One region of the Agromyces sp. NPDC057679 genome, then DNA from elsewhere that is predicted to be linked to it. Evidence: predicted binding sites of a transcription regulator. Region 1 holds the regulator's gene; the other holds the start of a gene.
The links. Region 1 encodes HrcA, which represses chaperone genes, less so after heat shock. Its sites were predicted from a motif close to TTNGCACTCGNNNNNNNCGAGTGCNAA; they were not measured.
Positions count from the first base shown of each region.

Region 2: the regulator HrcA is predicted to act here: its motif matches at 1,356-1,382, upstream of groES (co-chaperone GroES).

Region 1 is NZ_JBHVIK010000003.1:128,925-132,326, reverse strand. It holds gene dnaJ (molecular chaperone DnaJ) at 1-640, opposite strand, end outside; gene hrcA (heat-inducible transcriptional repressor HrcA) at 692-1,714, opposite strand; gene ACFVAJ_RS13480 (DUF4870 domain-containing protein) at 1,895-2,311, shown strand; gene ACFVAJ_RS13475 (DUF4870 domain-containing protein) at 2,422-2,802, shown strand; gene hemW (radical SAM family heme chaperone HemW) at 2,799-3,402, opposite strand, start outside.
Region 2 is NZ_JBHVIK010000002.1:1,080,347-1,083,748, forward strand. It holds gene ACFVAJ_RS11970 (hypothetical protein) at 1-32, shown strand, start outside; gene ACFVAJ_RS11975 (SAM-dependent methyltransferase) at 83-1,270, opposite strand; gene groES (co-chaperone GroES) at 1,474-1,770, shown strand; gene rarD (EamA family transporter RarD) at 1,875-2,825, shown strand; gene ACFVAJ_RS11990 (ABC transporter substrate-binding protein) at 3,045-3,402, shown strand, end outside.

The DNA.
Region 1 (3,402 bases):
CGACGCCCGCGGGGATGTCGACGGGGACGGTGCGACGGGCGCGCACGCGGCCCTGGCCCTGGCAGGTGACGCACGGCGTCGCGATGATCGTGCCGTAGCCGCGGCAGGTGCCGCACGGGCTCGAGGTCATCACGTTGCCGAGGAGCGAGCGCACCTGACGCTGGATCTGGCCGCTGCCGCGGCAGATGTCGCAGGTGACCGGCGAGGTGCCCGGCTGGCAGCACGACCCCTGGCAGGTCTCGCAGCGCACGGCCGTGTCGACCTCGATGTCGCGGTGGGTGCCGAAGATCACCTCGTCGAGGCCGACCTCGACGCGGATCAGGGCGTCCTGACCCCGCTCGCGCCGCGACCGCGGCCCCCGGCTCTGCTGCCCGGCGCCGAAGAAGGTCTCGAAGATGTCGCCGAATCCGCCGAAGCCCTGGCCGCCGAAGCCGCCCTGGTCGCCGAGGTCGTACTGCTGGCGCTGCTTCGGGTCGGAGAGCACGTCGTACGCGTGCGTCACCTCCTTGAACCGCTCTGATGCCTCGGCACCGGGGTTCACGTCGGGGTGGAGTTCGCGAGCCAGTCGGCGGTACGCCTTCTTGATCTCGTCGGGCGTCGCTTCGCGCGAGACGCCGAGGACCTCGTAGTGGTCGGCCACGGAGGGCTTGTCCTTTCGGTTGCGGATGCCGGTCTTGCGACGGGCGGAAGGTCAGCTCTCGCCGAGCGTGCGGGAGAGGTAGCGGGCGACCGCACGGACGGCGGCCATGCTGTTGGAGTAGTCCATGCGGGTGGGACCGACGACGCCGAGGCGCGAGATGTCGCGGCCCGGGATCTCGAACGCGCTCGAGACGATCGAGGTCTCGCCGAGTCCGAAGGAGGCGTTCTCGCGCCCGATGCGCACGGCGACGGCGTGCTCGTCGCCGGACATCTCGCCGAAGAGCTTCAGGAGCACGACCTGCTCCTCGATCGCCTCGATCACGCCGAGGATCGAGCCGGCGAAGTCCTGCTCGGTGCGCACGAGGTTCGCCGCGCCCGCGACGACGAGCCGGTCGCTGCGCTGCACCCGCGCCTGCTCGGCGAGGGTCGCGGCGAGCGTGTGCAGCACCGCCGCGTGGCGCGGGTCGACGGCATCGATCTCGCCCGACAGCAGCGCCGTGGCATCCGCCATGGTGGTGCCGGCGACGAGTTCGTTCAGCCGGAGCCGCAGCTCGGCGAGCGTCGACTCGTCGACGGGCTGCTCGAGCTCGGCGAGCCGCTGCTCGACCTGGCCCGAATCGGCGATGAGGATGCAGAGCACGCGGTTCGGCGAGAGCGAGACGAGTTCGACGTGGCGCACCCGCGCGCTCGCGAAGCTCGGGTACTGCACGACCGCGAGCTGCTTCGTGAGCTGCGAGATGAGGCGCACGGTGCGGGCGAGGAGCTCGTCGAGGTCGCTCGACTCGCCGAGGAAGGTCTCGATGGCCTGCCGCTGCGCGGAGCTCAAGGGGCGCACCTCGGTCAGCTGGTCGACGAAGACGCGGTACCCCTTGTCGGTGGGGATGCGACCCGAGGAGGTGTGCGGAGCCGCGATCAGCTCCTCCTCTTCGAGGAGCGCCATGTCGTTGCGGATCGTGGCCGCCGAGACGCCGAACGCGTGCCGCTCGACGATCGTCTTCGACCCGACGGGCTCGCGCGACGCCACGTAGTCCTGCACGATCGCCCGAAGCACGGCGAGACTGCGTTCTGAGGCCATGCCCCGCTCCCTCCGACGACTTAGCACTCGTTCTGTCTGACTGCTAATCATATCGCGACATCCGACGACGAGGCCGTTGCCCGCGGCGGTTCGCGGCGCTACCGTATGGATGTCCCGCGAGTCCTCACGACCGCGAACCCCTCCCGAAACCCGAGACCACCGAAGCCCGAAAGGCGCGTCATGACCGAGCCCAACGCTCAGCAGCCCGATCCGAACAGTCAGCCCCAGCCCGCAGCCGCCGGCCCCCTCACCCAGGAGCAGGACCTGCAGTGGGCGTCCTTCGCGCACCTCGGCGGCATCATCGGGTTCCTGCCCTCGCTCATCATCTGGCTCGTCTTCAAGGACCGCGGCCAGTTCACGAACACCGAGGCCAAGGAGGCGCTGAACTTCCAGATCACCGCCACGATCGCGTACGTCGCGATCCTCATCGTGAACTCGATCCTCACCGCGATCACGTTCGGCTTCTGGGCGCTGATCGGCTGGATCCTCCCGCTCGCCCTCTGGGTCGTCGTCATCGTCTTCTCGATCCAGGGCTTCCTCAAGGCGAAGGACGGCAACCACTACCGGTACCCCTTCGCGATCCGCCTCATCAAGTAGGCAGCACCTTTCGAGCGCGCCGTCGGGGCTCTTCCCGCGGCGCGCTCTGCTGTGCCAGCATGACGGTTGACGAAGTCTCGCCTTCGGGCGACCCGAGCAAGGAGAACCCCATGTCCGACGCCACCCCGCCTCCCCCGCCGGCGAACCCCTACCAGCAGAGCCAGCCGCTGAGCCCCTCCGACGAGAAGCTCTGGGCGACGCTGATCCACATCGGCGGGGCGATCTTCAACTTCCTGCCGGCGCTCATCGGCTACCTCGTCCTGAAGGACAAGGGCCCCTTCATCCGCGGGCACTCCGCGACGGCCCTGAACTTCCAGCTGACGATCCTCATCGCCTACATCGCGAGCGGCCTGCTGATGTTCGTGTTCATCGGCTTCCTGCTCTACCCGGCCGTGTGGGTCATCAACATCGTGTTCTGCATCATCGCCGCGATCGCCGCGAACAAGGGCGAGCCGTACACGTACCCGCTCGCGATCAAGTTCGTCAGCTAAGCGTCGAGCAACTGCCGAACGACCGCGTCGGCCAACAGCCGCCCTCTCCTGGTGAGCGTCAGCACACCCGAGAGGGCGGCTTTCGCGTCGACGAGGCCGTCGGCGATGAGCGCGGCGACCGCGTGCCGACCCCCGGTGTGCAGCGTCGAGATCTCCAGGCCCTCGCGGATGCGCGTCGAGAGCAGCACCCGCTCGGTCTCGCGGGTCGGCGCGTCGAGCACCTCGCGACCGACGGCGGGCGACACGCCCGCGGCGATGCGGTCGGCGTACGCCGAGGGGTGCTTCGCGTTCCACCAGCGCACGCCGCCGACATGGCTGTGCGCGCCGGGGCCGACGCCCCACCAGTCGTCGCCCCGCCAGTAGCCGAGGTTGTGTCGCGAGCGCTGCGCAGGGCTCGACGCCCAGTTGCTCACCTCGTACCACTCGTACCCGGCGGCTTCGAGGCGTTCGTCGACGAGTTCGTACATGTCGGCCTCGAGGTCGTCGTCGGGGGTCGCGAGCTCGCCGCGGCGGATCTGACGTGCGAGCTTCGTGCCGTCCTCGACGATGAGCGCGTAGGCGCTCAGGTGGTCGGGGCGCTGCGCGATCGCGTGCTCGACG
Region 2 (3,402 bases), on a different contig from region 1:
ACGCGATCGTGTTCGGCGCGCTGCAGGCCTGACGCGGTGCGGCAGCGCCTTCGGGCCGTGTCCGGCTCGGTCCGAACGGTGGTCAGATCCGTTCGACGAGCAGCGTCACGTGGCGGCCCTGCTCGCGCGTGAGCACGATCGTCGCCCGCTCCGATCCCTTCAGCTTCAGGCGCGTCCGCAGTGCGGCGGGGTCGACGTCGACGCCCCGCTTCTTGATCTCGAGCGTGCCGACGCCGCGCGCCTGCAGCGCCTGCCGGAGCCCTCGCTCGTCGGCGGGCAGGCGTTCGATCACCCGGAACCCCCGGGCGAACGGCGAGTCGAACGCCGTGTCGGCGGTGAGGTAGGCGATGCCGGGGCTCAGCATCCATGCACCGTTCGCCCTGGCGAGGTCGCCGATGAGCCGGGCCCGGATGACCGCGCCGTCGGGCTCGTAGAGGTAGTCGCCGAGGGGCCCGTCGGGGGCGTCGGGGGAGTCGGCCGGCGCGGTCAGCTCGTGCGCGAGCTCGCCGCGGATGACGAGTGCCGAGCGGCCGACGCCCGGGCGCGCGAGCGCGCCGAGCCAGACGCCGAGTTCGACCACGTCGCCGTCGACGGAGACCCACTGCGCCTCCGCGCCCGCGGGGATCACGTCGCGGTCGGTGCCGGGCCCGAGCTTCACGCCCACCGGCAGTCGGTCGGCGAGCCCGAACGCGAAGTCGAGGCTCGGCGAGTACGCGGAGGCGTCGGCGATGCGCGTCGTCGTACCGCCCGTGGTGGTGCGTCGCGCCGGATCGAGCCAGACGCCGCCGATGCCGCCGAGTGCGACCTCCTCGGCGCGCTCGTGCAGCACACGGGCCTGCGGGAACGGAGTGAGGTTGTACGTCGCGATCGCGGCGGTGACCTCGTCGGCGTCGGCGGCGGTGACCTCGAGATCGATCGCCGCCATGGCCAGGGCGTCTCCGCCGATGCCGCAGCCGAGGTCGGCGACGTGCCGCACGCCCGCCCGCGAGAAGCGGCCGGCGTGGAGCGCGGCGACCTGCAGGCGGGTCGCCTGCTCGAGCCCCGCCTCCGTGAAGAGCATGCGGGCGGCGAACGGGCCGAACTTCGCGGCGGCCTTCGCGCGGAGCTTCGCCTGGCTGAGCACGGTGGCGACCAACGACGCCGGATGCCCCTGGCGGCGGAGCGCGGCGACCGTCTTCACGATGTCGGCCTTCGAGTCCCATTCGGGCAGGCCGTCGAGGAGCCGCAGCCCTTCGGGGGAGAGGAGTTCGACGAGCTCGGAGCGTTCCACCCGGCCACGCTAGCACCGCGGCGCGGCCGCCGAGCGGCGATGGCGCGGGGCCATCCGGCCGCCGTGTTCGCCGCGCGTGAACGGTCTGGCACTCACGTTGCACGAGTGCCAAAACGCGCCTAGACTCGGCTTAGCACTCTCACTCAGAGGCTGCTAATCAGTCTTCGCAAGACAGTTTCTTCATCAGAGAGATAGGGGCAACCGTGTCGGTTTCCATCAAGCCGCTCGAGGATCGCATCGTCATCAAGCAGGTCGAGGCCGAGCAGACCACCGCGTCGGGCCTCGTGATCCCCGACACCGCCAAGGAGAAGCCCCAGGAGGGCGAGGTCGTGGCGGTCGGCCCCGGCCGCATCGACGACAACGGCAACCGCGTCCCGCTCGACGTCGCCGTCGGCGACAAGGTGATCTACTCGAAGTACGGCGGCACCGAGGTCAAGTTCGGCGGCGAGGACTTCCTCGTCCTCTCGGCCCGCGACGTGCTCGCGGTCGTCGTTCGCTGAGCGAACCGACTTTCTGAACGGCCCGGATGCTGAGCATCCGGGCCGTTCTGCGTCTCCGCAGCCGCCGCGTTGGCCATCGACCCGCGCGGGCGTAGTCTGTATCGGTGAATCCCCGCCCTGAGACCCCTCCTGCGCCGACGCACCAGGGCATCAGCAGGCCGGGGCTCGGGTACGCGATCTCCTCTTACCTGCTCTGGGGCTTCCTCCCCATCTACTTCATCGCGCTCGCGCCCAGCAGCTCGCTCGAGATCGTCGCGTGGCGCATCCTGCTCTCGCTGGTCTTCTGCGCACTGCTCATCACGGTGACGCGCGGATGGGGCGCGTTCTTCGCCCTGCTGCGCGACCGGCGGGTGCTCTTCACGATGGCGGCCGCCGGCGCGCTCATCTTCGTCAACTGGCAGACCTACGTCTACGCGGCGGTCTCGGAGCAGGTCGTCGAGGCCTCGCTCGGGTACTTCATCAACCCGATCGTGACCGTGTTCCTCGGGGTGCTCGTGCTGCGCGAGCGGTTGAACACGACCCAATGGGTCGCGGTCGGCATCAGCATCGTCGCCGTCGTCGTGCTCGCCGTCGGCCACGGGCAGTTCCCGTGGATCGCCCTGCTGCTCGCGTTCTCGTTCGGCTTCTACGGCCTCATCAAGAAGCGGGTCGGCCCCCGCGTCGACGCCGTCTCGGGGCTGACGCTCGAGACCCTGTGGCTCGCCCCCCTCGCCGCGGTGCAACTGTGGTGGGTCGCCGCGACCACCGGGCTCACGATGGGCACCGAAGGCGCCTGGCACACGGTGCTGCTCCTCGGTGCCGGCGCCGTCACCGCGGTGCCGCTGCTGCTGTTCGCGGCGGCGTCGCGCCGACTGCCGCTCATCTACATGGGCTTCATCCAGTACTTCGCCCCGTTCATCCAGTTCCTCGTCGGCGTGGTGCTGCTCGGCGAGCCGATGCCGCCCGAGCGGTGGATCGGCTTCGCCCTCGTGTGGGCGGCCCTCGCCGTGCTCACGGTCGACCTGATCAGGGGAGCGCGGCGCGCGTCGAAACGGGTCGTCTCCGAGCCGGTCTGAGCGTCGTCCGCCCTGCGGAATCCGCGCATGATGACGTCGAATGACGCTGATTTCGTGCGCAGAACCCCCGAAGGATGTCGGTCGGGTAACAATCCGGGCGGGTGTTACCGGGTTGTGACCGGGGTGACTTGTTTCCGCGGATGCCCCGGAATACTGTCAGACAACGGCGTCACCACGGCGCTGCATTGTGTACCAATTCCTTCAGTCCCAAGGAGCAACATGAGCGTTTTCGCGAAGGCCACGGCCACGCGCTCGGCTCGCGCAGCCTGGACGGGTATCGCCATCGCCGGCGTCAGTGCCCTCCTCCTCACTGCGTGCAGCACGGGTTCACCGGAGCCGGCCGAATCCGAACCGGCAGCGGACGCCGGCGACGCCCTGCCCATCGCCGAGGGCGAGCGCGATCTCGCGCTCAAGCTCGGAACGATCCTGCCGCAGAGTGGTGCGCTCGCATTCCTCGGCCCGCCCGAAGAGGCGGGTGTCCAGCTCGGTGCCGACGACGTCAACGCGGCGGACTCGGGTCTCGCCGTCGAGGTCGTCTTCCGTGACTCGGGCGACACCACGACCGACACCGCGACCG